One region of the Arthrobacter sp. B0427-1-12 genome, then DNA from elsewhere that is predicted to be linked to it. Evidence: predicted binding sites of a transcription regulator. Region 1 holds the regulator's gene; the other holds the start of a gene.
What was found. Region 1 encodes HspR, which represses chaperone genes until heat shock. Its sites were predicted from a motif close to AAGTTGAGTCNNNNNGACTCAACTT; they were not measured.
Positions count from the first base shown of each region.

Region 2: the regulator HspR is predicted to act here: its motif matches at 9,840-9,864, upstream of AC5RWU_RS13460 (Hsp20/alpha crystallin family protein).

Region 1 is NZ_JBNHIC010000001.1:230,305-245,227, reverse strand. It holds gene AC5RWU_RS01275 (SRPBCC family protein) at 1-427, shown strand, start outside; gene AC5RWU_RS01270 (YccF domain-containing protein) at 432-833, opposite strand; gene AC5RWU_RS01265 (pyridoxal-phosphate dependent enzyme) at 954-2,153, shown strand; gene AC5RWU_RS01260 (pyridoxamine 5'-phosphate oxidase family protein) at 2,202-2,660, shown strand; gene AC5RWU_RS01255 (DEAD/DEAH box helicase) at 2,689-4,314, opposite strand; gene AC5RWU_RS01250 (MarR family winged helix-turn-helix transcriptional regulator) at 4,537-5,025, opposite strand; gene trmB (tRNA (guanosine(46)-N7)-methyltransferase TrmB) at 5,306-6,163, shown strand; gene AC5RWU_RS01240 (hypothetical protein) at 6,324-7,232, shown strand; gene AC5RWU_RS01235 (DMP19 family protein) at 7,330-8,325, opposite strand; gene AC5RWU_RS01230 (UPF0758 domain-containing protein) at 8,525-8,815, shown strand; gene AC5RWU_RS01225 (heat shock protein transcriptional repressor HspR) at 8,742-9,170, opposite strand; gene AC5RWU_RS01220 (DnaJ C-terminal domain-containing protein) at 9,291-10,268, opposite strand; gene AC5RWU_RS01215 (nucleotide exchange factor GrpE) at 10,364-10,966, opposite strand; gene dnaK (molecular chaperone DnaK) at 10,969-12,828, opposite strand; gene AC5RWU_RS01205 (benzoate/H(+) symporter BenE family transporter) at 13,164-14,390, shown strand; gene AC5RWU_RS01200 (class I SAM-dependent methyltransferase) at 14,445-14,923, shown strand, end outside.
Region 2 is NZ_JBNHIC010000021.1:1,658-16,580, reverse strand. It holds gene hpaH (2-oxo-hept-4-ene-1,7-dioate hydratase) at 1-462, opposite strand, end outside; gene hpaD (3,4-dihydroxyphenylacetate 2,3-dioxygenase) at 548-1,624, opposite strand; gene hpaE (5-carboxymethyl-2-hydroxymuconate semialdehyde dehydrogenase) at 1,652-3,169, opposite strand; gene AC5RWU_RS13485 (GntR family transcriptional regulator) at 3,198-3,878, opposite strand; gene AC5RWU_RS13480 (fumarylacetoacetate hydrolase family protein) at 3,880-5,379, opposite strand; gene AC5RWU_RS13475 (glycoside hydrolase family 15 protein) at 6,019-7,845, opposite strand; gene AC5RWU_RS13470 (hypothetical protein) at 8,026-8,238, opposite strand; gene AC5RWU_RS13465 (DUF3040 domain-containing protein) at 8,705-8,980, shown strand; gene AC5RWU_RS13460 (Hsp20/alpha crystallin family protein) at 9,903-10,367, shown strand; gene AC5RWU_RS13455 (Hsp20/alpha crystallin family protein) at 10,404-10,811, shown strand; partial or broken gene AC5RWU_RS13450 (proteasome activator) at 11,552-12,196, shown strand; gene AC5RWU_RS13445 (histone-like nucleoid-structuring protein Lsr2) at 13,193-13,522, shown strand; gene AC5RWU_RS13440 (hypothetical protein) at 13,787-14,284, opposite strand; gene AC5RWU_RS13435 (MarR family winged helix-turn-helix transcriptional regulator) at 14,409-14,882, opposite strand.

The DNA.
Region 1 (14,923 bases):
TGCGGCGGATGTAGACGGAACCTTGGCAGGCTGGGAGCAGATGTTCTTCAACCTCCGCTTCTACCTGGCCAACTACCGCAATCAGCCGGCCGCGACCCTGCTCGCGTCAAAGCAGACGACCGGGCCCGAGGATGCGGTCTGGAACCGGCTCGAGGACGCCCTGAAGCTCGACGGCGGCGCACCCGGCAGCGCCGTCAGCTCACCGGAAGACGCGCCGGCCTTTGCCGGAACGATCCTCCAGACCGGGCCCAGGATGGTCGCGGTCCACCTGACCAGCCCGCATGCCGGCATCCTGGAGCTGGCCGCCCACTCCTTCCACGACGAGACATGGATCAGCATGCACGCCTATCTCTATGGGTCCGGTGCGGCCGCGGCCGCCCGGCGGGAGCAGCCGGTCTGGGACGAATGGCTGCAGCGGCACCAGTAGCGTCCTACCGGTACTGCGGGATGAAGGGGCGGTCCGTGGGAACGATTTCCTTGCCCAGCGGCATCAGGGATACGGGGATCATCTTGATGTTGGCGATGCCCAGCGGAATTCCAATGATGCTCAGGAACATCGGAATGGCCGTCAGGACGTGGCCGATGGCGATCCAGATCCCCGCGAAGACCAGCCAGATGATGTTGCCGAGGGTGGACATGAAATAGGTCCTGCCTCCGCGGTCCACCACGGTGCGGCCGAAGGGCCACAGCGCGTAGCCCGCGATCCGGAAGGAGGCGATCCCGAAGGGTATGGTGACAATCAGGACGCAGCAGATAATGCCGGCCAGGACGTAGCCCAGTGCCAGCCAGATGCCGCCGAAAAGCAGCCAGATAATATTCAGAAGGGCCTTCATGAAGCCCATTCTTCCCGCTGCGGCCCCGCGCCGCCATGGGGGAAGCCCCTGACAGCCCACCCACTCCGCTTGCTGGAGGCGGGCCTATCTTTCGCCCGCCGCGGCGGCAACAATGAAGGCATGGATCCCGCGGACTGGTTCGCCAACCCCCAGGCGCGAAGCTATGTGGCGCAGCCGGTCCCGGGCGAAGTCTTCTCCTTCCATCAGCGGCTGGCCGGGTACGGCGCTACGGCGCTCAGGGAACTGCCGGAACTCGCAGCGGAAATGGGCGTGGGCCGCGTCTTCGCCAAGGAGGAGCCCCTGCGGCTGGGACTGCCGGCCTTCAGGATCATGGGGGCGTCCTGGGCCGTGTGCCGGGCCCTCGCCGAGCATGCGGGCGAAACCCGCCTCCCCCGCTCGCTCGAGGACATCAGTCCGTTCCTCGCCGGCGTTGGTGAATTGTCGCTGGTTGCGGCCACCGACGGGAACCATGGCCGGGCCGTGGCACGCATGGCCCGGATGCTGGGGCTTGGGGCGGAGATTTTCGTGCCGGCGGAGATCAGCCGGCGGGCCAAGGACGGGATCGCCGGCGAGGGCGCCGTGGTCACCGAACTGGACGCCCCGTACGACGACGTCGTCCGAGCCGCCGCGGCCAGGGTCGCCGAAGGGACGGTCGCCGCTGCAGAGTATGCGCTCGATCCCTCGACGGCGGATCTTACCGCCCTGCTCATCCAGGACAGGGCGTGGCCCGGATATGAGCGGGTCCCCACCTGGATCGTGGAGGGGTATTCCACCATCTTCCGGGAGATCGACCTGCAGTTGGCCGAAGCCGGTGTGCGGCGGGTCGATGCCGTGGCGACGCCGGTTGGTGCCGGATCGCTGGCGCAGGCTGCCGTGCAGCATTACCGGCGCCAGCACCGCGGACAGCGCGGCTGGCACCGGAGGCGCGCCTTCGGGGATGCAGGCCCGTCGCTGCTGAGCGTGGAACCGCGGGGCGCCGCCTGCCTGCTGGAATCCCTGAAGGCCGGCAGGCGGACGTCGGTGGAAACCGGCCGTACCATGCTTGCCGGCCTGGATTGTGGCACCGTTTCGCTCACGGCCTGGCCTGATCTGCGCGGCGGAACAGACGCCGCCGTGGCCATTGCAGATGAGCAGGCGGCCCGGGCCATGGCCGACCTGGGCCGCCTGAAGGTGGACTCGGGTCCGTGCGGCGCAACCTCGCTGGCGGGCATGCGCAGGGCGCTTGGCGAGCCAGCCCTGAGGGAAGCCATGGGCGTCACCGGACAGGCTGCCATCGTACTTTTGTGCACGGAGGACACAGCGGCGAGTCCAACGGGCTGACCGCAGCGGGCCCTACACTCCGCCATGGCCAGCGCCTAGACTGAGCCTATGGACGCCAATGATGCAGTTCACGGAATCCGCGACCTCTCTGCCAATGAGTGCTGGCAGGCCATCCGCACTGCTGAGATCGCCCGTTTGGCGGTCATCATCCGGGACCATCCGGACATCTTCCCGATCACCTACGTGGTGGACCACGGCACGGTCGTCTTCCGCACCGCGCAGGGCAGCAAACTGGACGGCGTACTGTCCGGCCACCCCGTGGCCTTCGAGGTGGACGGCTACGATGCGGGCAGCAACCATGCCTGGAGCGCTGTGATCAAGGGCCGGGCCGAGCGGCTGCAGAACATCGAGGACATCCTGGCCTCCGCCATGCTCCCGCTGTTCCCCTGGCAGGAAGGCGAGAAGAACAACTTCATCCGGATCGTCCCCACGGAGATCACCGGACGCCGCTTCCGGATAGCACCGGGCGCGCGGCAACAGTCCATCAGCGAACGGGCGGTCGAATAGCCACCGGATGTCCCGAGGCCGCAGCCGATCAGCGGCTGCGGCGCCGCTCCTGTGTTGCCGGTACGGAGGCACGGCGCGAACCGCGCGGGGCGGCCGGCCGCTGGCCCGTGGCAGGACGCTGAGCGGACCGCTGGGCCGAGGAGGACCGCTGGCCACCCTCGTTCCCGTTCATTCCACCGTCGCGGGCGCTTCCGGCGGCGCTGCTGTGGGCGCCATGGCTGCGGGGAGCGACGTCCTGGCGCGCACCGCGCCGGCCGGCGTCGCCGGTGCGGGGCTGCGGCTGGCCCGAAGCCTTCCCGCGGCCGCCGCGGCCCTCACCGCCTGCGGAACGCTGCGCGCGCTTGCGCTGGGCGTTGGCGCCGGTGGATTTGCCGCCGCCCTGCTGCGGCAGCTTCTGTGCCAGCAGCATGGCCCGGGTGCGCGGATCGACCTTTTCAGCCATCTCGCCCACCAGCTTTTCCACCAGCGGTGAGGTTGCGGTGACACGCTCGAACGCGACATCGACACCGGCGGCCTTCATCAGCTTTCGGACGTCGGACTGCTGCTCGGGCAGGGTCACGGTGACCACCGTGCCGTCGGAACCGGCACGGGCGGTGCGTCCGGAGCGGTGCAGGTAGGCCTTGTGTTCCGTGGGCGGGTCGACATGGATGACCAGTTCGACGTCGTCCACGTGCACTCCGCGGGCGGCGACGTCGGTGGCCACCAGGACGCGGACATCACCGGCGGCGAACTCGGCCAGGTTGCGGTCGCGGGCGTTCTGGGAGAGGTTGCCGTGCAGATCGACGGCGGGGATGCCAACATCGGTCAGCTGCTTCGCCAGCTTCCGGGCGTGGTGCTTGGTGCGCATGAACAGCACGCGGCGGCCCGTACCGGCTGCCAGCTGCACGATCAGCTGCTTCTTGACGGTCTGGTCATTGACCACCAGCACGTGGTGCTCCATGGTGGTGACCGCGGCCTGCGGGTCGTCCACCGAATGCGTCAGCGGATTGGACAGGTAGCGCTTGACCAGCTTGTCCACGCCGTTGTCCAACGTGGCGGAGAACAGCAGGCGCTGGCCGCGCTCGGGCGTGGCGTCCAGCAGACGCTTGACCACGGGCAGGAAGCCAAGGTCCGCCATATGGTCCGCCTCATCCAGCACCGTGATTTCCACCGCCTCCAGGGTGACGATGCGCTGCTTCATCAGGTCCTCGAGGCGGCCCGGGCAGGCGATGACGATGTCGATGCCGGCGCGCAGCGCCTTTTCCTGGCGCTGCTGGGAGACACCGCCGTAGATCACGGTAGTGTTCAGGCCCAGCTCGGCCGCCAGCGGTTCGATCGTGTTGTTGAGCTGGGTGGCCAGTTCGCGGGTCGGCGCGAGCACCAGGCCCAGGGGACGGCCGGGACGACGGCGGTGTGCGGCTTCGCGCTCGGCAAGCCGGGAGACGAGCGGCAGGGCGAAGGCCAGTGTCTTGCCCGAACCCGTGCGGCCGCGCCCAAGTACGTCACGGCCGGCAAGAGTGTCCGGCAGGGTCTGGACCTGGATCGGGAACGGCGCCGTGATGCCCTGGGCGGCCAGGGCGTTGGCCAGGGCCCGGGGCACGCCCAGAGCGGAAAAACGCGGGGTGGAATCGGCCGGAATGGCTGAAATCGGGCGCGAGGCAACAGAAGTAGTCATGGATGTACAGGTACTTTCGGTCAGTGTCCCCGCCGCGGGTCCGCGAGGGGTTCGCCGAAGAAAAGTCAGACAGTGTCAACCGCTCAGGGGCTGGCCTGCCGGAACACACGTGGTGACCGGGGCCGGTGGCTGATGGAACAGCGGGACAGAATGTAAGCGTTCAACGACGCAGGCTGCACCGAAGCGCAGCAACTTCCTCAAGTCTACCAGCAGCAGGCTGGGTCAGGATCCGCCCAGCTTGTCCGCCGCCTCCTGGATGGCCCGGCAGAGCTTCCGCAGGAAATCGGTGGTGCCCTCCGGAATCCGGATCTGCTCCTGGAAGGAGCCCACGATGGCTGCCTCGTACTGTTCACCCACCCACTTCATGGCGTGCCGGCCGGCCGGGGTCAAGTCCAGCAGCAGGCTGCGGCGGTCACTGGGATGGGGTCGGCGGGCCACGAAACCGGCGTTCTCCAGGCGGTCGATCATCGCCGTGGCTGATCCGGTGGTGATGCTGAGCATCCGGGCGAGGTCCTTCGGAGTCATCCGGCCGGCATCGAGCAGATGGACAAGAGCGTTCAACTCGTTCAGGCCAAGGCCCAGTTCACCGGCAAAATGTATGCGCAGGCGCAGGGTATTGGCATTCAGGACCCGAAGGATGTCCACCAAAGCGCGGACATCCTGCTTCGGAACAGGATCCCCGATCGTGTCACTGCTGGGTGCTGTCGGCATCTTTTCCCCCTCTGCCGCAGAGTCTACCAAGTTACTCGGTAGCCGAGTGATTGGCTCAAACTCCGGAAACCCGCGGCAACTCGAGGAGAGTTCTAGGGTCAGCCGGGCAATAAGGCCGTCTTTACTTGATTATCAAGCTACTTCATGGAACGCTCGGATCCAAGGGAAACACCAGTTGGGGGTAGATGCCCGCAGGACCGGCGTTGGTCCTGCGGGCATCTATTTGCTCCCGGCGGCCGGCCAACCGGCACCAGCGTCCCAGCGGCTATCCTTTACTGCGATGAACAACCAGCCGCACTCCCCCGACCAGCCCGATACCCCAGCCGCCGGCGCCTACCGCAGCCAGCCGGTCTCCTTCGTCCGCCGCGGTTCCCGACTGCAGGGCCGCAGGCAGCAGGCCTGGGAAGACTATGCCGCCCGATTCGTGGTGGACGTGCCCCGCCGGCAGGCCGATACCTCGGTGCATCCCGGCTTCGTTTTCGATGCCGCGGCCGCCTTTGGGCGCAAGGCGCCTCTGGTCGTCGAGATCGGTTCGGGGCTGGGCGAGGCTGTCGTCAATGCCGCCGAACAGTATCCGGACAGGAACTTCCTGGCGGTCGAGGTTTACCGCCCGGGACTGGCGCAGACACTCCTGCGCATCGGCCAGCGGGGCCTGACCAACGTGCGCGTGGTCCAGGCCAATGCGCCGGAGGTACTGAGCACCATGCTTCCCGAGGACTCGGTCAGCGAAGTCTGGGTGTTCTTCCCGGATCCGTGGCACAAGACCAGGCACATCAAACGGCGGCTGGTCAAGGACAGCTTCGCTCCGCTGGTGGCCCGCGTCCTCGAAGCCGGCGGCCTCTGGCGACTGGCCACCGACTGGTCCGACTACGCGGTTCAAATGCGGGAAGTGCTGGACAGGGCAGCGGATTTCCAGAATGTGCATGCGGGTGAACGCAGCGGCGCCGACAGCCCGCTGACTCGGGTGTGGGCCAGCGGCGCCGAGGGCCGGGTCCCATCCGCCGACCTGGATGACAAGGGCGGCTGGGCGCCGCGCTTCGAGGGCCGGATCGTGACCAGCTTCGAGAACAAAGCGCACCGCGCCGGCCGGGAGATCTTCGACCTCACTTACCGGCGCACGGCGCGCGCTTCAGCCTGACGGCGCCAGGCTTGCCGGCCGCCGTCGTAATTTTCAGCCCGAAACTTGTGCATGTGATTTGAACCTCATCCCGTCGCGTCTCGTCTTCACTGTCAGAGGCGCGCTCTGACCGCCTCCCTTCATCCCGAGCCCTGCCCGGATAATCAGGAGGTACCAAACCATGAACCACAAGCTGCGCGGCGTCATCGCTGCGATGGCGCTGAGCCTGCTGGCCTTGACGGCCTGCGGGCAGCAGGGGGGGACGGAACAGACCGAATCCCCCGCCGAAACGACGGCGGCGGGTGACGTCGACCTGATGACCGCCGATTCCCCGCTGGGCGAGATTGTCGTCGACAGCGACGGTATGACGTTGTACTACTTCACCCGCGACACCGCCAACTCCGGTGTGAGTGCGTGCGAAGGCCAGTGCCTCATCGACTGGCCGCCCATGCTGACGGACAACGAAACCCCCGTGGTTGAAGGCGTCACGGGCGAGGTCGGCACCATTGAGGGCCCGGACGGCCCCGACGGCCAGCGCTGGGTCACCCTCAACGGCATGCCGCTGTACTACTGGATCCGGGACAACCAGCCGGGCGATGTGACCGGCCAGGACGTGGGCCAGGTCTGGTACGTCGTGGCACCGGACGGCACGATGATCACTGATCCGCTTCCCGCCACCGAATCCCCGTCTCCGACTGAAGGAACCACCGAGGGAACCGGCGGCGCCGCGGGCGAAGGTGCTGCAGACCTGGCAGTCGCGGAAAGCGAAGCGGGCCAGATCGTCGTCAACGGCGAAGGCCTGAGCGTCTACTACTACACGCGGGACACCGCGAATTCGGGCGTGAGCGCCTGCACCGGCGGTTGCCTCCAGGCCTGGCCGCCGGTAACCACCGAGAGCGATTCGCCATCCGTTGAGGGAGTGACCGGCGAAATCGGAACCATCGATACGCCGGACGGCCAGAAGCAGATCACCATCAACGGCATGCCGATCTATCTTTACGCAGAGGATCAGGCACCTGGTGACATCATTGGTCAGGGCGTCGGCGATGTGTGGTACCTCGTGGCTCCCGATGGAACCATGATGCAGTAAGCAGGGCTGTGCAACAGCATTGCCAGGGGCCGGGCGGGGCCGGACACGTCAAGCGTCCCGCCCCGCTGCCGTGCCGGCGATCTCTTCGGCAGAGCTCCTAGCGCAGCGGACTGGCCTGGGTGGCGGATGCCTGCTCTTCGTCGTCGGCGTCCTCGTCGTCGAATTCCACTGAGGCGACAATCTCGCGGGTATCGCCGTCGATCATCAGTGCCTCATTTTCCCGCTCGATCATCAGGTACTCACCCTGGTCGGTGGTGAAGTGCCAGGCAAAAGCGGTTTCGCCCTGCCACTTGAACTGCGGGTCGCCGAGGGTGATCGCCTCGAGTTCCTGGCCGGCCACCTCGGTGAGAACCCGGATAATGCGCTCGGACTCCGGCATATTCTCCGCCAGGTAGCGGGCCGCGGCTTCCTTCCGTTCCGCCAGATCCGGAATCTCCGCGACACGACGGCCCACATAGTCCTCCAGTCCGTCCCGGGGAATGACCTGCAACTCCGGCAGGGAACGCAGCCAGGCGGCGTTCCTGGCCACCAGATCGTCCGAATCGTTCAGCGCGTAGAAGTCCTCGTCGATATCGTCGAAAATGTCCTCTTCGTCTTCGTCGTAGTCTTCTTCCGGGTCAGGCATGGATTCGCTGTTCCGGGCGGAGCCGTCGTCGTCCAGGTCTTCGTCCGGGTCTTCGTCCCAGTCGCCCTCCAGATCGTCCTCGTCCAGGTCATCGAAAAACGCATCGCTGAGGAAGAAGTCCTTTTCCTCCTCGTCCAGTTCTTCGAACGCGGCCACGGCCTTCTCGAACAGCCGGGCATGGGCATCCGCGCCCATGAGGTTCAGGCCCTCGAGGACGCGTTCGTTGAGTTCCGCCTTCCAGCCGGAATTGAAGATGTACTGGGCGAATCCGCCGTTGAGCACCTGCGTGAGGTAGAAATCGACGTAGTAGCTGCGCAGCGCATTGATGGCGATCTCGTCTTCGGTGAGCAGCTCAGTCAGCAAGGCGTTGACCAGGGTGACGTTGGACGAAACGACGGCGTCGTCGCCCTCCTGGACGCTTTCGGCGGAAACGACGACGTTGAGCTGTGCTGCGGCTGGTGCGCTCATGGTGGGTCCTCATTCATCGTGGGACGTATTGACCCTTCGAACGTAGCCGCCGGTACCAGCCCGGGCGATGTTCTGCAGTTGAACTTCAGGCGAATCTTGGCCGACCGCCTCCCGGCACTGCTCCTCCACCGCCGGGACACCCGGAACAGTTGCCCACAGCGAAGCCGGCCGGCCTCGGGAACGCCTGCGTCGGGTGTGACTGTCCCGGCTGCGGGACGCGGAGGTCCTGGCTCTGGTGATTGGGTCCGGCACCCGCGGGCTGAGCAGCCTGGAACTGGCCGGCCTGGTGTTGACGGAGTTCGGCGGGCCGGCCGGGCTCCAGTCTGTTTCCGTTGAGCGGCTCCAGGACATCGGCGGGGTGGGGCCGGCACTGGCCATACGGCTCGCCGGAGCGATGGAACTGGCCCGGCGCTCGGCTAATGACCCTGCGGCCGCCAAACCACCAGGGCCTGCGAACGTGGCCGCGGACGCTGCCCCCGCGCCAGGCTGACGACATCACCGGCCAGTCCTGCGGCGAAGATCCGCCGGGCCTCGGCGCTGCCGCGGGCCTGGGCGTCCGCAAGCTCCTCGCTCAGTTCCCGTACACGCGCCTCCAGCAGCGCCACCTGGGTCTCCAGTTCGAGGATCCGTTTGATCCCCTCGAGCGACACCCCTTCCTGGGAAAGGCGCTGCACTTCGCGCAATGTCTCGATGTCCCGCTGTGAATAACGGCGGGCCCGGCCAGGCGCACGGCTGGGTGACACAAGGCCCAGGCGGTCGTACTGCCGCAGGGTCTGGGGGTGCATCTCCGCCAGCTCCGCCGCCACGGAGATCACAAATATGGGCGCATTGCTGTCAATGCCCACTGTTCTCCTTTCACCAAGTCATCGGCCATGCCGGGCAGCGCGGGCGCCGTTCCCGCCGCGGCCGGAGCCGCGGCGGGAACCGCAGCCTGGCCGCGGCACAGGCCGGCTGCTACGTTCAACCTACAGCCGCGCTTTGTCGCCCAGGTGGGCCCTGGGGCCGCCGTCGGCCGTGGCCGCCGCGAAGGCCTTCACCGCGTCCTCGGCTTCCTTGCTCAGCTTCTGCGGAACGACGACGTCGATGGTCACCAGCAGGTCACCGGTCGCCTTCGAGGTCGACACACCGCGCCCTTTGACGCGCAGCGTCCTCCCCGACGGGGTTCCCGGCGGAATCCGCAGCTTAACCGTCTCCCCTGTCAGCGTCGGTACCTGGATCTGCGCGCCGAGCGCTGCCTCGGGGAAGGTTACGGGAACATGGATCCGGATATTGTCGCCCTCACGCGTGAAGAACTCGTGGGGCTTGACGTTGACCGTCACCAGCAGGTCGCCGTTGCCCGCCGGACCCGGCTGTCCCTTGCCGCGAACCCTGACCTTCTGGCCGTCCTTGATGCCGGCGGGGATACGGACGTCAATGACCTCGCCGGATGGTTCCCGCAGGCCGATGCTGGTTCCTTTGATCGACCCGGCAAAGGAAATGCTGGTGGTCGCGGTCCGGTCCGCACCCTTCTGCGGTGCCTGCCGGTATCCCCCGTAGCCGCCGGCCCCACCGAAGAGATCGGCGAATTCCGGCGGCAGGCCCGAAGCCGTGAAGCCGCCTGCCTGCCGTCCTCGGCCATGGCCGCCGGCGCCGAACAGTCCGCCGAAAATATCCTCGAAGCCGCTGCCGCCCGGCTGGCCGGCACCGTGCGCACTGAACCGCGCGCCACCGCCCATGGCCCGGATCGCATCGTACTGCTGGCGTTCCTCCGGATCCGACAGCACGGAGTAGGCCTCGCTCACGTCCTTGAACGTCTTTTCCGCCGCGGGATCGTTCTGGTTCTGGTCCGGGTGGAACTGGCGCGCGAGCTTGCGGTATGCCTTCTTGATGTCAGCGTCGCTGGCATCCTTGGGAACGCCCAGGATCTTATAGAAGTCCTTGTCGATCCAGTCCTGGCTGGCCATGGCACCTCCTTTCTTCTCAATGTAGAACAGTTACGGCCGAAAGCGGCGAGGGCCAGAGCGGCCTTCGGGAAAGGCGGCTCTGGCCCCTACGGACGCTATTCAGGTACCGCGACGATTACCTGGGCCGGCCGGAGGGTCCGGTCGTTGCTCTTGTAACCGAAGCGGAGGACCTGGCTCACGGTATCCGTCTCGACATCAGCGCTGGACTGCTGCATGAGCGCCTCGTGGATGTTCGGGTCGAACGCGACACCGCTTTCCTCGATGCGGACCAGACCGTAGCCGGCCAGCACGTTCTCCAGCTTGACGGCGATCGCAGCGAACGGCCCGCTTTCCAGGTCGCCGGCCTGCCGTGCGGCATCGATGTCATCCAGCACCGGCAGCAGCGAATTCAGCATGCTGATCACCGCTGCGTCCCGGGCGACATCCCGGTCACGCTCCACCCGCTTACGGTAGTTGACATACTCCGCCTGCAGCCGCTTGAGGTCAGCAAGCCGCTCGGCCGCGAGATCCGTCTCGACGGTTTCGCCGGTTTCCGTTTCCGGACCGGCTCCGTCCCCGGCTTCCGCCTCGAGGCCGGCCTCCTTGAGGATCGCCTCGGCCTGCGCTAGAGCGTCCCCCTCCGGAGCCGTGTCGTGGGCCTCGTCGACCGGCGTCAGATCCTCGTGCTCGTGCTCTGATTCATCACCGTGGTGGGGCATGGTTACTTCTTCTCGTCTTCGTCTACGATTTCGGCGTCGACGATGTCCTCATCGGACTTGCCTGCGCCCGGGTTGCCGGCGCTGTCACCGGCCGCTGCGCCTTCGGCCGGCTGGGCCTGCGAGTAGATGGCCTCGCCCAGCTTGCTCTGGGAAGCCTGCAGCTTCTCGAAGGCGGACTTCACGGCGTCGTCATCGGTTCCGGCCAGCGCGGTCTTGAGGGCGTCGACGTCGGCCTTGACCTCGGTCTTGACGTTCTCCGGCAGCTTGTCAGCGTTGTCGGCCAGCAGCTTGTCCACCGAGTAGGCGGTCTGCTCCGCGGTGTTGCGGACGTCAGCGGCCTCGCGGCGCTTCTTGTCCTCCGCGGCGTGCTCCTCGGCATCCCGGACCATGCGGTCGATGTCATCCTTGGACAGTGCGGTGCCGCCCGTGATGGTCATGGACTGCTCGGCGCCCGTGCCCTTGTCCTTGGCGGACACGTGGACGATACCGTTGGCGTCGATGTCGAAGGTGACCTCGATCTGGGGAACGCCGCGCGGCGCCGGGGCAATCCCGGTCAGCTCGAACGTGCCCAGCGGCTTGTTGTCGCGGGTGAATTCACGCTCACCCTGGAAGACCTGGATGGCCACGGACGGCTGGTTGTCATCGGCGGTGGTAAAGGTCTCCGAACGCTTGGTCGGGATCGCGGTGTTGCGCTCGATCAGCTTGGTCATCACGCCACCCTTGGTTTCGATGCCCAGGGACAGCGGGGTGACGTCAATAAGCAGGACGTCCTTGCGCTCGCCCTTCAGGACGCCGGCCTGCAGTGCAGCGCCAACCGCCACGACCTCATCCGGGTTCACGCCCTTGTTCGGTTCCTTGCCGCCCGCCATCTGCTTGACCAGCTCGGACACTGCCGGCATACGGGTCGAACCGCCCACCAGGATGATGTGGTTGATGTCCGAAACCTTGATGCCGGCTTCGGCAATCACGTCGTGGAACGGCTTCTTCGTGCGGTCCAGCAGGTCCGTCGTCAGTTCCTGGAACTTGGCCCGGGTCAGGTGCTCATCCAGGTGGACCGGACCGTCCGGGGTCACGGACAGGTACTGCAGGGAGATGTTGGTGCTCGACGCGGAGGACAGTTCCTTCTTCGCCTGCTCTGCGGCCTCGCGCAGGCGCTGCAGGGCGATCTTGTCCTTGGAGAGGTCGATGCCCTTGGTCTGCAGCTGCTTGAGCAGGTAGTCCACGACGCGCTGGTCCCAGTCGTCGCCGCCGAGGCGGTTGTCACCCGCGGTCGCGCGGACCTGGATGGTGGAGAACTGGTCCTCGTCCTTGCCGACTTCCAGCAGGGACACGTCGAACGTGCCGCCGCCGAGGTCGAAGACCAGGATGAGCTCGTCCTCCTTGCCCTTGTCCAGGCCGTAGGCCAAGGCCGCCGCGGTGGGCTCGTTGACGATGCGCAGCACGTTCAGGCCGGCAATCTCGCCGGCTTCCTTGGTGGCCTGGCGCTCGGCGTCGTTGAAGTACGCCGGAACGGTGATCACCGCATCGGTGACCTTCTCGCCCAGGTAGCTCTCGGCGTCGTGCTTGAGCTTCTGCAGGATGCGCGCGGAGATTTCCTGCGGCGTGTAGTTCTTACCATCGATGTCCTTCTTCCAGTCCGTGCCCATGTGGCGCTTGACGGAGGAAATGGTGCGCTCGATGTTGTTGACGGCCTGGCGCTTGGCGATTTCGCCGACCAGGACTTCGCCGGCCTTGGAGAAGGCAACCACCGACGGAGTGGTGCGGCCACCCTCGGCGTTGGCGATTACGGTGGGTTCGCCACCTTCCAGTACGGAAACCACCGAGTTGGTGGTTCCAAGGTCGATACCTACGGCACGTGACATTAGCTGTCTCCTTCTTGTCCTGACGATGCCCTCAACCCACAGGCCCGGAACGGAGCAGGCAGATTGAGCGTTCTGCACTCAAGTCTAGGAAACGGCCCAAATGAAGTCAAGTTAAGTTGAGTCGCCTCGACTCAACTTTGCCAATCGTCCTCCCGCGAAACCTCAGTTTTTGCCGGAATCCCTCCTGAGAATCAACATAAATTGAGGTTTCGGCGGGACCGGGGCGGGCGGGACAGGGCTCCGGGGCCGGGATTGATATCCGAAGGCCCGCAACTCATATCCGGTAAAACCGCTACAGTGGCCTGCGGCAGTGAAGCCGATCACAGGGAGTGCCAATGTCCCGCACCATCGCCACCGCGCCCGGTCCAGGCCTGGGCCAGGCCTTTTCCCTCTCCACCGTGACCGCCGGGTTCGTCGCCGTCGCCATTTCCTATGCCGGCCCGATGTTGGTGGTCCTGCAGGCGGCCCAGGGTGCCGGACTCAGTGCTGAGCAGACCACGTCCTGGGTCTGGTCCATCGCCGTCGCCAGCGGCCTGACCTGCATCGCGCTGAGCCTCTTCACCCGGCAGCCGATTGTCGTTGCCTGGTCCGTGCCGGGCGCTGCGCTGCTGCTGACCGCGCTCGGCGACTACGCATACAGCGATGCCATCGGCGCTTACGTGGTGGCCGCGCTGCTGGCGCTGGTGCTGGGCGTGACCGGGCTCTTCGGCAAGCTGCTGTCGATTGTGCCCAAGCCCATCATGGCGGCCGTGCTGGCCGGAGTACTGCTGCCGTTCGTGCTCGAGGCCGCTGCCGCCGTCGTGGCTTCCCCGCTGATGGCCGGCGGCCTGGCAGCCGTATACCTTGCCGGGCGCCGCTTCATCCCGCGCTACGCCGTGCTGGCTGCGCTGGTTGCCGGCGCAGCGCTGAGCATACTGGCAGGCCAGGCGAAGGCGCCGGAACTGACGCTGGACCTCAGCGGGCCGATCTGGACCACGCCGACCTTCGACGCCCAGGCAATCATGGGCATCGCCATCCCCCTCATGATCGTCACCATGGCCGGGCAGAACGGGCCCGGCCTGACGATGATGCATTCGACCGGCTACGACGTCAATGACAGGCTCCTGCTGGGTGGGGCGTCCGCGGCCTGGCTGGTGTCCGCGCCGTTCGGCTCCCACGGCATCAACCTTGCCGCCATCACCGCCGGCATCTGCGCGGGCCGGGAAGCGCACGAGGACATGCGCCGCCGATACATGGCTGGGATCTTCTGCGGCATTTTCTATATCCTCTTCGGCCTGGTCAGCAACAGCGCCGTGGCGCTGTTCGCCGCCGTCCCGCCGGAGATGATGACGGCACTGGCCGGCGTCGCGCTATTGGGGGCCCTGCAGGGGTCCTTCATTGACGCGATTTCCGACGTCCGCGCCAATCCGATCGCCGTCGAGGCCGCGGTCATCACCCTGGCGGTCACGACTTCCGGCATTGCACCGTGGGGCATCGTGTCCCCGTTCTGGGGACTGCTGGCCGGCAGCGCGGCCTACCTGCTGCTGCGGCGGTACGGCCGGAGCACAGGCAGCCAACGTTAGTCACGCAGGGTCACCTGCATCGCCGTGGGTGGGCCGGGATAGTAATGTCCTGCTATGAGCAGCCCCAGCGAAGACGACGTCTACTCCCACGGCCACCACCAGAGCGTGGTCAGCGCCCACGCCGCCCGCACCGCCGTGGATTCCGCCGGCTACCTCCTGCCCCATCTCATGCAGGGGCTCACGGTGCTCGATGTCGGCTGCGGACCGGGCAGCATCACCGTGGATTTCGCCGAGTTGGTGGCGCCCGGCCAGGTCACCGGCCTGGACCGTTCCGAGGAGGTACTGGCCCAGGGACGGCAACTGGCGGCCGGGCGCCGGCTCGGCAACGTGGAGTTCCGGGCCGGAAATGTCTACGACCTGGACTTCCCCGACGGGACGTTTGACGTCGTCCACGCGCACCAGGTGCTGCAGCACCTGACCGAGCCCGTGGCCGCGCTGCGCGAAATGCGACGCGTGGCCAAGCCCGGCGGCATCGTCGCCGTGCGGGACGCGGACTTCCACGGCATGAGCTGGTATCCGGAAATCCCCGAACT
Region 2 (14,923 bases), on a different contig from region 1:
GTCCACGATGGTGCGGCCTTCCATCTCGATGCGTGAGTCCAGGATCTCCAGTGCCGGAATGACGTAATCGGTGGCATCCAGCACGTCAAAGATGCTGCAAGCCGGCCCGGTCAGCGGCTTGCCCAGGACAAAGGCCAGTTCCACTTCGATGCGCGGATGGGTGTACCGGTTCCACTGCACCGTACAGCCGTTCTCCAGCACCATGTCGTCGAAGATCATGCCGTAGTCCGGTTCGGTGATGCCCGTGGCGGCCTGCATGGCTTTGGAGGTCAGCCCGATCTTGCGTCCCACCAGGGTCCGGCCCGATTCCTGCAGGCGCCGTCCCCACAGTATCTGGACCGCGTAGGAATCCTCCACCGTCATGTCCGGGTAGCGGGCGGTCAGGCGCGGGACCGGAGTCCGGGTGCGGCCGGCCTCCACCAGCTCATCGGCAATCGTCTCAATGGTTGTCTGGTCAAGCATGAAGCCTGCTTTCTGTGCTGGGACCGCAGGGCTGCGGGCCGGAGGTCTTCGGGACGCCACCGGCCCGCAAGCCCGGTGCGGAGATCTAGACCTGCGCGCCGAGTTTGAAGCCCTCCACCGCGGTGTCGTCCTTGCGGGTGTAGGAGAAGCCGTCGGCGCCGACGGTGACCGCCAGCTCGGAGGCGTCGGTGCGTTCGATCACCGGCTGGGGGTTGCCGTCCAGGTCCAGGACCAGGGAGGCTTCGGTGTACCAGGAGGGGACGACGGGGTTGCCCCACCAGTCGCGGCGCTGGTTGTCGTGCACATCCCAGGTGATGGTGGGGTTGTCCGGGTCGCCGGTGTAGTAGTCCTGGGTGTAGATCTCCACGCGGTGACCGTCCGGATCCAGGATGTACAGGTAGAAGGCGTTGGAGACGCCGTGGCGGCCCGGGCCGCGCTCGATCCGGTCGGAGATGCGCAGGGCGCCCATCTTGTCGCAGATCTGGATGATGTTGTGCTTCTCATGCGTGGCGAAGGCGATGTGGTGCATGCGCGGGCCGTTGCCGCCGGTCAGGGCCGTGTCATGGACGGTCTGTTTGCGGTGCATCCAGGCGGCGTAGGTGACGCCGTCGGAGTCCTTGATGTCCTCCGACACCCGGAAGCCCAGGTCCTCCAGGTACTTGCGCCCGCGGGGTACGTCCGGGGTGACCTGGTTGAAGTGGTCCAGCCGGACCAGTTCGCCGGCGGAGTAGAGGTCGTAACGCTGGGTGAGGCGCTCGACGTGCTCGGTTTCGTAGAAGAACTCGTACGGGAAGCCCAGCGGATCCTCGACCCGGACGGAGTCGCCGATGCCTTTGGTGAAGCCATCCCGGCGGCGCGCGGTGCGGCAGCCCAGCTCTCGGTAGTAGGCCTCGGCCTTGTCCACGTCCCCGGGGGTGCGGACGCGGTAGGCGAAGGCCGCGACGGCGGCAACCGGGCCCTTGCGCAGCACGAGGTTGTGGTGGATGAACTCCTCCAGGGAACGCAGGTAGATCGCGTTCTCGTCCTCCTCTGTCACGTGCAGGCCCAGGACGTCCACATAGAATTCGCGGGACTTGGCCAGGTCCGTGACGACAATGTCCATGTAGGCGCAGCGGACGATGTCAGGGGCCGGAACCGAGGGGGTGGGAATCTCGTTGCTCATGGTGTTTTCTCCTTCATCGTGAAGCGGTCAGTAGTCGATCTTGGCGGCGGCTTCGGCGCCGAACTTCGGGGTATGGACGGAACCCAGGGTGATATGGACGGCCTGCTGGTCGGTGTAGAAGTCGATGGACCGGTAGCCGCCCTCGTGGCCCAGCCCGGAAGCCTTCACGCCGCCGAACGGGGTGCGCAGGTCCCTGACATTGTGGCTGTTGAGCCACACCATGCCGGCCTCGACATCCTGCGCAAAGTTATGCGCCCGGGTCAGGTCCTGGGTCCAGATGTACGCGGCCAGCCCATACTTGACGCCGTTGGCCAGGGACAAGGCCTCCTCATCTGAGTCGAACGGAGTAATGGCCACCACCGGGCCGAAGATCTCCTCCTGAAAGATGCGGGCATCCGGGGCGACGTCGGCGAAGACGGTCGGCGCGACGTAATTGCCTTCCTCCAGCCCCTCCGGCCGTCCGCCACCGGCCAGCAGGCGTCCTTCGGACTTGCCGATCTCCACGTAGCTCATCACCTTGGCGTAGTGCTCCGGGTGCACCAGTGCTCCCACCTGGGTCTTCGGATCGTGCGGATCCCCGACGACGATGTTCTTGGCCCGGGCCGCGTAGCGCTCACAGAACTCGTCGTAGATGGGCCGCTCCACCAGGATGCGAGAACCGGCCGTGCAGCGCTCACCGTTCAGGGAGAAGCCCCCGAAGAGCGCCGAGTCGATGGCTGCGTCCAGGTCGGCGTCGGCGAAGATGACGCACGGGCTCTTGCCGCCGAGCTCCATGGACAGGCCCTTGAGATTGGCCGCGGCGTTGCGGAAGATGGTCTGGCCTGTGGTGGTCTCGCCGGTGAAGGAGATCAGCGGCACGTCCGGATGCTTGACCAGCGCATCGCCGGCTTCCTCACCCAGGCCGTTGACCAGGTTGAATACGCCTGCAGGGACACCCGCGGCGGTGAAGATGTCCGCCCACAGGGAAGCCGACAGCGGGGTGAACTCAGCCGGCTTGAGCACCACGGTGTTTCCGGTGGCCAGTGCCGGGGCCAGCTTCCAGGACTCAAGCATGAACGGGGTGTTCCACGGTGTGATCAGGCCCGCGACGCCGATCGGCTTGCGGTTGACGTAGTTGAGCTGGGACCCCGGAACCTTCATCGCGTCGTCGAACTGGGCCACGATCAGGTCCGCGAAGAAGCGGAAGTTCTCCGCCGCCCGGCGCGCCTGGCCCTTGGCCTGGGTGATCGGCAGACCGGTGTCGAAGGTTTCCATTTCGGCCAGGCGGTCTTCCTGGGTTTCGACGGCGTCGGCGATCTTGTTCAGGATCCGGGCGCGTTCGCGCGGCTTCAGCTTGGGCCACGGTCCGTTGACGAAAGCCTCGCGGGCGGCGGCGACAGCGGCGTCGATGTCCTCCTTCTGGCCGGCGGCGGCGGTGGCGTAGGTCTGGTTGGTCACCGGATCGAGCACGTCGAAGGTGGCGCCGTTGATCGAGTCGACGAACTTGCCGTTGATGAAGTGTTGGATGTGGGCGGGCAGGTTCTCGGGCACGTAGTGGTCGGCCATGATCTACCTTTCGTGGTGTCCAGGTTTGCTAGAGGACTGAGGGCGGCTGGTTGGTCTGCGCCATGTAGGCGTTGAGCGTGGCCGTCCGGTGGGCTCGGGCGGCCATTTCGATTTCATGGGGATCGGCTTTTGCCTCAAGCAGGGCGAGCAGTCCGTCGTGTTCGGCAACGGACTCGCGGGCCCGCCCGGGGACCAGGTCGAAGCTGGAAGCACGGATGGCATTCAGGCGGTTCCAACCCCGGTGCACCAGGTCCAGAATGTGCGGATTGGGGCACCTGCCGTAGAGGATGGCATGGAATTCGTTGTTGAGCTTGGTGAAGCGGACGGGTTCGAAGGTCTCCAGGCACTCGCGCAGCTGCGCATTGAGCTTGCGGGCCCGGCGCAGATCGTCGTCGGTAATCAGGCCGGCGGCCAGCGCCGTTGCCGCACCCTCGATGATGCTCAGCGTCTGCATGGTATGCAGGTACAGCGTGGTGTCGAGGGCAGCAACGGTAGCGCCCACATTACGCTCGAAGGTGACGAGTCCTTCGGCTTCCAGCCGGCGGATCGCTTCCCGGACCGGTACCACGCTGCAGCCGAGTTCTTCTGCAATGGTGCTGAGCACCAGACGGTAGCCGGGGACGAACTGGCCGGTGCCGATCCGGTCGCGGAGCAGCTGGTAGGCCTGTTCCGACTTCGACGCCGGCGCCGGGGCAGTAGCGGTGGACATATCAGGACCCGTTGCCCTCTGCCACCCACTGCTGGTATTTGGCAAGCCAGTCGGCGTTCATCGGGAACAGCCCGTCCACCTTGTGGCCTTCCTTGACCATCTGGAAGACGAAGGTGTCCTTGCGTTCCTGCTCCACGGCCTCGTCCGCTACTTCCTCGGCCAGCGCCGGCGGCAGCACCAGGATGCCATCGTCATCGGCCACAATGATGTCTCCGGGTTGAACCGTCGTGCCGCCGCAGCCGATGGTCGCATCGACTTCCCACGGCACATGCTTGCGGCCGAGTACGGCCGGGTGCGGACCACTATGGAAGGTGGGGATATCCAGGCCGGCGACCGCCGAGAGGTCCCGGACACCGCCGTCAGTAATGATGCCAGCAGCGCCGCGCACCTGGGCGCGCAGGGCCAGGATGTCCCCGAGGGTTCCGGAGCCCTTTTCGCCGCGGGCCTCCATCACCAGGATGTCTCCGTCGTTCAGCGCATCAATGGCGCGCTTCTGGGCATTGTAGCCCCCACCATGGCTCTTGAAGAGGTCCTCGCGGTTGGGCACGTAGCGCAAGGTGCGGGCAGTGCCGATGACCTTTTGGCCCGGCTTGGTAGGCTGCAGCCCGTCGATGCTGACGTTGTTGAGCCCTCGCTTGCGCAGGGCCGCGGAAATCGTGGCGGTCGCCACGGAGGCGAGCTTGGTTTTGAGTTCTTCAGTGAGCACGGGCTGCTTGGGCGCCAGGCCGGCTGCTTCGGCCGAGCCGTAGGCGTCCTCGCGGTCCTGGTCCGTCACCTTGGGGGTGTTGCCGAAGTCGGCGAAAGGCACTTCGCCCTGGACCACGGTGGTTCGGAGCCTGCCGCTGCTTAACGCTGCTGCACTGTCGCCGGGCGCGGTGTCCACCTCAACCTCCACTACGTCACCGGGTACCACCACGGAGGAGCCGGCTGGGGTGCCAGTGAGGATGATGTCTCCCGGTTCCAGCGTCATGAGCTGGGACAGGTCCGCGATGATCTGCGCGAAGGGGAACAAAAGTGACTCAGTGGTGTCCTCCTGGACAAGTTCACCGTTGACCCAGGTGCGGATCCGCAGTGCCGTCGGGTCCACCTGATCCGCCGGGATCAGCGCCGGACCGATCGGGGTGAAGCCGTCCCCGCTCTTGGAGCGGATGTTGGAGCCCTTGTCCGCGTACTTGATGTCATAGATACCCAGATCATTGCTGGCCGTGACGGCCCCGACGTAGCTCCAGGCATCCTTGAGCCCAACCCGGCGGGCCTCCTTGTCGATGACCAGAGCCACCTCGCCCTCAAAGGCGAGCAGCTCAGTTCCGGCCGGGCGTTCCACCGTACCTCCGGTCAGGCTCAGGGAGGAGGATGCCTTCATGAAGTAGGACGGATGCGCGGGAACCCGTCCGCGCTGTGCGGCCCGTGAGGCGTAGGAGAGATGGACAGCCAGTACCTTGCCGGTGTTTTTCAGGATGGCCGAGTCAACCACCGGCAGAGTGGCTGCCACAGTGCTCATATCTTCGCTCAAATTCTTCTCCAGATCATGTATGAGATCATATATGATCCATCATGAAGAGTGACGTGGATCATGTCAACCCCTCTTGGGCCTCGCCCCCCGATTGCCCGCCCGCTTCGCGTGTCAGATCTCTGTATTCGCGTCGAACGGCGATCAGGAATGGTACGTCTATAGCGGCCATGAGGGCACCGAGGATGAGCAGCGCCACATGCCTAGCTGGTTTCCCAGCACGGTGGCCACGGCGACCAGGGCCGGAACCAGCAACAGGTTGAGTCGGGCGAACCGCTTGAGAGAAGCGGCGGCAGATCTTCGGGGCTGTCGCCCTTTCCTTGCCGGGTCATGGCATCACAGTAACGCTGATGTACCGGGATGCGGACCGGTCCAGCCCTAGCTTTTGGGACCGGTTGACCTGGCAGGGCCGACGGCGGGCAGCCGGAGCGTTCCTGTCCCGGGGGATCCACGCGTCCTCGGGGTATCCCAAGGAATGCTGAACGCCGTCGCGGAAGAAGACCCATACCGGCTGAGGCCGCCCTGAAGGTAGGGCCGTGGGAGGGAACCGGATGAAACCCAGGCCGGCAGGGTACCCAATGCTTCGGGCCGGTACAGCCGCTGCTTCAGGCAGAGGTGCTCTGATGCCTGTCAGTGCGCATATGGGCCGCTGTTCGCTGTCCAGGCCCCGGGAATGGGTGTGTCGCTTTTCCGGACGGTGCCGAGGTGCAGTTGCAGGGCGCAGTGGACGAGGGGGAAGTGGCTGAAGGCCTGCGGGGTGTTGCCCAGCTGCCGGCGGGTGCGCGGGTCCCATTCCTCACTGAGCAGTCCGACGTCGTTGCGCAGGCAGAGCAGGCGCTCAAAAAGTTCGACGGCTTCGTTGTAACGGCCGATGCCGAGCAGGGCCTCGGCGAGCCAGAAGGAGCAGGCCAGAAAGACACCCTCGTCCCCGGGCATTCCGTCGATGCCGGTTTGGGGGCGGTAGCGTAGGACGAAGCCGTCTTCGCTCAGGTCGCGGCAGACTGCGTCCACGGTCCCGATGACGCGTGGATGGGTATAGGGCAGAAAGCCGACGCGGGGGATCAGCAGCAGGCTGCCGTCGAGCTCGGTGCTGCCGTAGGACTGGACGAAGGTGTTGAGCTGGTCATTGAAGCCATGAGCCATCACATCGGCATGGATTTGTTCCCGGAGTGCGGACCATCTCCTGTCGGGGCCGGGAAGCCCGGATTGGCGGACGCCTTTGACCATGCGGTCTGCGGCGACCCAGGCCATGACCTTGGAGTGGGTGAAGTGGCGCCGGGGGCCGCGGACTTCCCACAGCCCGTTGTCGGGTTCGTTCCAGGCTCCTTCGAGGAACTCCATCAGCGCGACCTGGATGTCCCAGGAGCTGTCGGAGGTTCCGGGCGGGCCCGCAGCACGGGTGAGGGAGAGCGCGTCGAGGACTTCGCCCCACACATCCAGTTGTAGCTGTCCGGTGGCGGCGTTGCCGGTGCGGACCGGCTGTGAGCCTTCATAGCCGGCCAGCCAGGCCAGTTCGGTCTCGGGCAGCCGGCGGGTTCCGTCAAGGCCGTAGAGGATCTGGAGTTTGGACGGTTCTCCGGCGATCGCACGCAGCAGCCACTCGCGCCATGCGGCGGCCTCTTCGGTGTAGCCGACGGCGAGCAGGGACTGCAGGGTCAGGGAGGCATCGCGCAGCCAGCAGTAGCGGTAGTCCCAGTTCCGGGGCCCGCCGAGCTGCTCGGGCAAAGAGGTCGTGGCGGCGGCAACGATGCCGCCGGTGGGGGCATAGGTGAGTGCCTTGAGGGTGATCAGGGAACGTTTCACGGCGTCGCTGTATTTTCCTTCCACCCGGCTGCGGCTGATCCACTGCCGCCAGAAGGCCTCCGTTGCCTCCAGCGCTTTGGTCGGGTCGATCCGGGCCGGTTCCGGGTGGTGGCCCGGGGCCCAGCGCAGGACGAAGGGGACCCTGTCCCCGGCCCGTATGGTGAATTCGCTGACTGTGTGCAGCTTGAGCCCCTTCAACGGAGCCGGGGTGGTGAGGTAGGCGGAGTCGGGGCCGGCGACGGCGCTGATGCCGCCCGGGATGCGGCGCACCCACGGTATGACCCGGCCGTAGTCGAAGCGCAGGCACAGCTCTCCGTGCATCGGCACCGTGCCGCTGAGGCCCTCCACGATACGCACTACATCCACCGCGTCATCGCGTCCGGGCATGAAGTCGATAATCCGGACGCTTCCTCCGGCGGTGTCCCATTCGGTTTCCAGAACCAACGTGTCCGACCGGTACCTGCGGCGGGTGCACTCCCCGGCTCCGGCGGGAGCAAGCAGCCAGCGTCCTGCCTCGGGGGAGTCCAGCAGCGCCGCGAAACAGGCCGGGGAATCAAAGCGCGGCAGGCACAGCCAGTCGATGGACCCGTTCCGCCCGATCAGTGCCGCCGTCTCCAGGTCACCGACGATGGCATAGTCCTCGATTCTCGCCATGCAAACGCCTCCTGCGGCCTAATGCTGCTCAGATTATCCAGCCGTGGCCCCGCTGGCCAGAGCACCGCAACGCGGGGGCCGAAGAGCGTCCGTTCCCAACCGGAACAGGGCCCGATAACCGCGGCCGGACATGTGGCAGGGAAGGGCCGCACCCTGCCGGGTGCGGCCCTTCCCTGCCGTCTAGATCCGGTGGGTGTCCCATTCATGCACGCTCAGAGGGACACCTCGGGAGATGAACAAGGTGGAGGGGTAGCGTTCTCCGTTGATGAGCTCGCTTACGCCCAAGGCGGTTACCTCATTCTTCCCCAGCGCCTCCAAAATTTTCTGCCGGTACTCTTCAACATCGGAATCCTGAATGTGGTAATTGCGGTCACCGTAGCGAATGTGGGCCATGTTCCTCCTCATCCCGCAGTGCCGGGCGGCACTGCCTGCATCCTAACCGGTGCCCTCAGCGATGCTCTGCCCTGGCTTCCAGGTGTCGTATGCGCTGTTATCGGCGTCCGTGCTGCTGGTGGGCCGGTAGGGCGGTCCCGGACTGGGGCCAAGAATTCCTCGTACAGCATTTTGTGGTTCTCCCTGCCGTGAAGCGGTCATTTCTCAGGGATACGAGCCAGCCGGCCGGCAGCGGAAACAGATCCCGGCTGCCGTCGTGTCCGGCCGCTGGTCCGAGGACAGGGAAACCGGCCGCGGGAGGGGACGCCGGCGGGCCCGGGGTTTGCCGGGTTGTTTCGGGCAGGTGCGGGGGGTCGGGGCGCGGATCCATAATGGGAACAAGGTGCAAAAAGCACCTTCAGGGTTTCAAGCCAGTACGGGGCTGCGGGTGCTTGAGGCGGTCCCGTACCGGAGCGGGAGATGTCCGGTGTTTTCGTATGAAGAGAACAGGCGCCTGGCGGAACTTGAGCGTGAACTGGCCGCCGAGGATCCCAGGCTGGCACGGATTCTGACCGAGGGGTTCGCCGGTCCGCCACCCGGGGCGGTGCGCCGGGCGGTCCTGGCCGCGTTGGTGGGGACGGTGGTGCTCATCCTCGGTGTTGCCTCGGAACTGGCGGTCCTCACTCTTGCCGGGTATGTGCTGGTGTATGCGGCTGTCCTGCGGTATTTTTTCCTGCGCGATTCGGACAGCGCCTGCACGTAGGGCCGGCAGCAGCGCGCAGGGCAACCGTCCGCCCGGATGAGGCGCCGGTGGGGTCCCGGATGACGCACCCGGATACGGGTGAGGGGATGCATCGGGGGCGGCCGAGGTGCCTGACTGCTCAGCGCTGCAGCGGATACCGTCCGTGCAGCGCAGCTGCCGGTTCCCGGCTGGGCGGTGGCCGCGACCTGGACGCTGAGCAGATCGACCTGGCCGCCGGCGCGGGTGTGGGGTAGCTGGGGTACCTGATGATCCGGACGGGGCGGGCCTGCAGGAACGGGGACCGGAAGCCCGTGCAACAGGAAGCCCGGTTGCTGCGACGGTTTCAGGCCAACCCGTCCCAGTTGGGGGTGTCCAGGTATCCGGTACCCGGTGGGCGCGGGTGCTCCCGCAGCGGCTGCAGATGTAGGCGGCGTGGGCCGGTTCCTGCCGGCGGTCCGGCAGGGTCCGGGCCGGGAGGTACTCCTGGAAGTGAAGGAACTCATCGGACCGCACCCGGGACAGGAGGGCACTTCAGCACCGGCGGCCGGGGGGGGCCTGCCTGGGCTGGAGCTCGTGCCGGTGCCGGGGCCGCTGCGGGGTGTTGGGGGCTTGCATTGGGCGATCAACACATTGTCATTGGTGCCGATGTATCGAATGGTTTGCCGGCAGGCCGGCTGCGAGCCATCGGAACGCGGTTCCTTGTGAGCCGCTCCGGGCGGCATCCCAGCGTATCCCGGCCCGCCGGCCCAAGGACAGGCCCGGCTGACGGAAAATGCGTTAACCGCTGAGCGCCTGCGTACCCAAGGCTGCCGTCTTTACCGCTTCCCGGAACCCCGGAAACGGTCTACCGCTTCCGGGCGGGAGTGCGTTAATATGGTCGTAGTTGAGCGTAGTAGGCTCAACTTTGGGATGAACGAAGTTTGGAATGAAGGAGTTGGTGAGCATGACGGCCAGGTTTGATCCATTCCAGGAACTGGAGCGCGTTTCCCAGGCCCTGTTAGGCCGCGGACAGGGGCCGCGGGTGATGCCCATGGACCTGTACCGGGAAGGGGACCACTACATCCTGAACGCGGACCTGCCCGGCATTGACCCGGGATCGGTCGATCTGGACGTCGACGGGCAGCTGCTGACCATCCGCGCCCAGCGGACCCTGAAGGAAACCGAGGGCACACAGTGGCTGCTGCGGGAGCGCGAGAGCGGCTCCTTCCTGCGCCAGCTGACCCTGGGCCAGGACATTCAGGTGGACGGCATCTCGGCGCACTACGACAACGGGGTGTTGAGCGTGACCATCCCGGTCAGCGAAGCCGCCAGGCGCCGGAAGATCGAAGTGGTTGCCGGACACCGCCAGGAAGCGGTCGAAGCGCCGGCCGAACAGAAATCGGCCGGGCAGCAGAAGACCGGATCCTGACACATGCCGGAGATGCATTGATTGGAGGTAGTAGCGATGGCCAATATTCTGCGCCGTGCCGGAGTTGACGTTCCCGAACCCCTGCGCCGGCTGTGGGAAGGGGATCTGGAGTGGCTGCGGGTTGAGGAATACCGGGAGGACGGGTCCATGGTCGTGCGGGCCGAGGTTCCCGGTATTGATCCGGAAAAGGATGTGGACATCACCCTGACCGGGGATCAGCTGCGGATCGAGGTCAAGCACGAGGAAAAAACGGAGAAGAAAAGCAAAAAGGGTTACCGCTCCGAATTCCGCTACGGCGCGTTTTCCCGCACGGTGACCCTGCCCGGCCCCGTGGATGAGAAGGATGTCCAGGCCTCCTACAACGACGGGATCCTTGAAATCCGTGTCCCGGTGCCGGAGGAACCCGAGTCCGGGCCCCGGAAGATCCCCATCAGCCGCGGCTGACCCCCGGCCGCAGCCTGAGGTTGTCGCCCGTTTCCGGCCCCGGGCCGGGAACGGGCAGCTCACCTTCCCGCGCGGCGCCGGGGTGAAGCTGCGGCGCCCGGCCGATGAGCGGAAAGTGACTGGAAGCCCGCGGTGTTTCCCGGCTACCGGCCGAAGGTGAGTCCTCTGCAGGCGATAAGGCACTGTCCGGGATCCTGGCCAAAATGCTCCGGCAGCCGTCTTATCTGCCTTGTGCGCCAGCAGTAATTTAATGGGCGTAGCGCACAATGCGGTCCCGCACAGTAGCGGGATGGCTGGCCGGAGGCAATTCCGAGAGGTGCGCTACCGACTCCGCTATGGCGGAGCAACGGGACCGGGGGGCCTTGGCGGCAAGAACGCCAGACCCCCGATCTGTTTAAGACAGCGGCTGCCCTGTCTTGGCATCATTTGGCGAAGCGGGGGGAGGTCCAGTCAGGCGTTGGTCTGCCCGGACCGCCCCACCTAGCCTGCCTCAATATGGTTCCACCGTTCAGACGGGGCAGAAGCGCCGGCGCGGGCACATGGAATGAGCCGGCCGCCTCTGCGGCATCTGCTAAAGGCGTTCTTCCTCTGGAACGGCCAGAGCGGGGGAGCGGTATCATTTTGGCGTAGTTGAGTCGATATGGCTCAACTTTAGGACTGTGGAGGAGACGGTGATAGTGGCAGCCGGATTCGATTCGTTTCCGGTGGCAGCAGGTGACTGCCGTCCCGGGCTGGGGACCATGGCGGCGGAGACTGTGCGGACCGTAGACATGGCGGCGGAAGGCTCCCCGACCGCTGCCGGGCGTTCGGAAGATGCGCAGCCGCGGCAGCCCGGGCAGGGCAGCCCGAAGACCGCCCAATGCGACCCGGCCGATGCTGCAGGTTCAGAGCCGGCTGGGCGCGGCATGCCGGTGGATGAGCCCGCTAAAGTCGTCCGGATCGGCAGGACGGTCGGGCAGCTGCTGGAGGAGGTGCGCAATGGACCCCTGGATGAGGGTGCGCGGTACCGGCTGGCGAGCATCTATTAACAATCCGTTCTCGAGATTCAGGACAGAATCGCCCCTGAACTGGCCCGGGAACTGGACCGGATCAGCCTGCCCTTCCCAGCCGATTCCGCTCCCTCCGAAGCCGAGCTGCGGGTGGCCCAGGCCCAGCTGGTGGGCTGGCTGGAAGGGTTGTTCCGGGGCATCCAGACAGCCCTGGCGGTGCAGGAAATCGCGAACCAGACCCTGGCGGCGCAGCAGCAACTGCGCCACATTGCGCCCGCCCGCCCGGCCGCCGGCACCGGGACCGCCGAGGACGGGGATCCCGCACCTATTCACAGCACTATGGGCCCCGCGGCGGGCGGCCGGGGCGGACAGTGCAGCGGGTTCGGGTATCTCTAGCCCCGCCCGGGCAGGGAACACTACCCATGACCGACCGAATGGGCTGGCGGTACCTGACGGTCCGCCGCCGAAGGGATACCCGGTGTCACATGCGCTAGTTATCGGTCTCGGGTTGGGGTGTGTCAGGGGTGGGCGGCCCGGTCCCGGCGGGCTCTTCCTTCGGCACCGTTGATGGGAAAAAAATATGGGTACAGTTCCTGGTGCAGTAAAGCGGCAGGGACAGGAGGTCAGCCGGAACCACCACGGTTCCGGCTCTTACCATACGGATCTCATCATGGGTCTGCCCCAGCCTAATCCCACACCAATGAGCGCTGATTCCGGGGCCGGTCCGTCCGGGCCACCCCGTGAGCACAGCGTTTTGGTCGATTCCGACGCCGCTCAGCAGGGTGTATGCGGCCGAATACACGAATCTGCGACCTGCCCCATCCACACACCGGTGCCTGCCGGTTCACCGGCACCTCGGCAGGAAAGCAGCCAGGGCTGCACGAGACCCCTGACAGTGGGCCGGCGCAGGCTTGGACCGAAGGCGATACCGGGGCCAGCGAAAGAGCCTGGTAATCCGTCAGTCAATCGGGATGAGCGAAGGGCCCCGGGTCCGCCGCCGCCGATACATGTGCGCTGATATGGGCTGTGCTCAGGGAGATGGGGCTGCCTGTCCTGTGCCGCCTCAGAGTTCCGTCGCCCGGAGTGGAGGACCGGTTATCATGCCGGCCCGGAACCTGCGGCAGCACGTCCCTGAAGGGCAGCAGGGCCGAGGGTGTCAGCGCGTCAATAACATTCGTCCGGACCTGATTCTTTACAGATACCGGACAACGGCGGACCGGCTCCCGGGTGGGCATAAATACCCCGCCGCCGGTGACGGCGCTTACTTGAACCGGCCGTTCCTGAACCGGTCGCGGTGGCCGGTTGGTGGCCGTTCTGTGCTGTCGAAAGCGCGGCCGGGATACGTAATATTTATATGGGGAAATTGTCCCCGTTATTGAGGAGTCGCTTCGCATGGCACAAAAGGTGGAAGTCGTCCTGGTATCTGATTTGGACGGGGGCCCGGCGGACGAAACGGTGCATTTCGGCATGGACGGCACGAACTATGAAATTGACCTGTCCACCGGGGACGCTGCTGCACTGCGTAGGGCCTTCAGGCAGTATGTGAAGGCCGGCCGCAAGGTCCCTGCGGTTGGGTCAACCCGCGGCAAGGCCCGGGCAGGGGCCGGCCGTGGGGATACCCGGAAAATCCGTGAATGGGCCAGGGAACACGGTTATGACGTTTCCGGGCGGGGCCGGATATCCTCCGAAGTCGCTGAGGCATATCAAAAGGCAGTGGCCTGATTCAGCGAAGATCACTGATGCCATTCAGGTCAGAGATCTTACTGAGGGCAAACAACCCGGGAGGGGAATGCAGCATTCTCCTCCCGGCTTTAATACGCCGTCGCATGCGTTGTTATCGGCGTATGTCCGAGTCGGGGCAGATTTCGGTTGCCCTCGAGGCCCGTCCAGCTTGGGTGCTGCGCACCGGCCCCCGGCCGGGTACCTGACCAAAGCCGAAAGCCGGGCCGGGGAAGAGCTTATCGGGGGCGTCGGCGTTGCGGGCCTTTAGGCTGCGTTCATTCCTGCATCCTGCCGCAGGATGTCCCAGACTTCCTGGACGGTCAGGCCTGCCGCGGAGGCAACTGATTCCAGCGGGCAACCCTCACCGACGGCGGCGCGGATGCTGGCGTTCAGGTTGGCGATGGCCTGGTCCAGGGCCCACTGCCGGTCTTCGACCTGCGCGGCGGCCAGCCATACCCGCCGCACCGACGCCTGCCGGCCGGGGACCGGATCCTGGCGGAAGCCGCAGCCGCAGACCCATTCCCGCCTGGATGCCGGGCGGGGTTCTTCCGCCGCGAAGGTGACGATCGGCAGCCGTAGCGACACATCGGCAAGGGTCATGGCCTGACCGCAGTGCACCGGAGCATCCGCCAGGGGAGGCTCCTGCACCGGAGTCTTCTGCGGGGGAAATGCCGGAGCCGGAACCACAGGCAGGGAGAAGGTGATGTTGTCTGTAAAGTCCCGGGCGGTGCGGGACTGAAGCCTGGCTGCAATGGCAGTCACGGGGTCCTCCTGATCCGAAAACTAACTAACTAGACTAGCTAGTTATAAGCAGAAGCCGGCTCTTGTGTCCAGCCCCGAGGGGCGACCGGGACTGCGGCTGTGACATCACGCGAGGCAGGGGAGATCAGTGGGGGTCGATGGCATCGACGGCATTGCGCATGCGGTGCAGGAAGGTGATTACGGTACGGGCTTCTTCCTGTGACAGGGATTGGGCGGCCTTGAGCATGCGGGCATGCATCCGCCCCAAGGTGGCCCTCACCTCGCGGTCCGAGCCGGCGGTGGCCCGCAGGATCAGGGCCCGGCCATCGGTCGGATGCCGTTCCCGCCGGAGGTGGCCGCTTTGGGCCAGTCGGTCGATCAGCGTGGTCACCGACGCTGAGGTGATGCCGAGTCGGGCAGCCAGTTCCTTCGGCCCTATCGTTTGGCCGGCGGCCTCTGCCTGCAGCAGATACCGCAGGGCCAGCAGATCGGTTTCACCCATGCCCATGGATGAGCGCGTACGCCGGCGCATGGCCGCTTCCGATGCGCGGTAATCCCGCAGGGCATCGAGAACCTCCGCCGCGGCGGCGGAGTCCCTCGTGTACCAATAGCCAGACAAGGCACCCGTATCCTCCACATAAACCCCCAGAAGGTATAGCT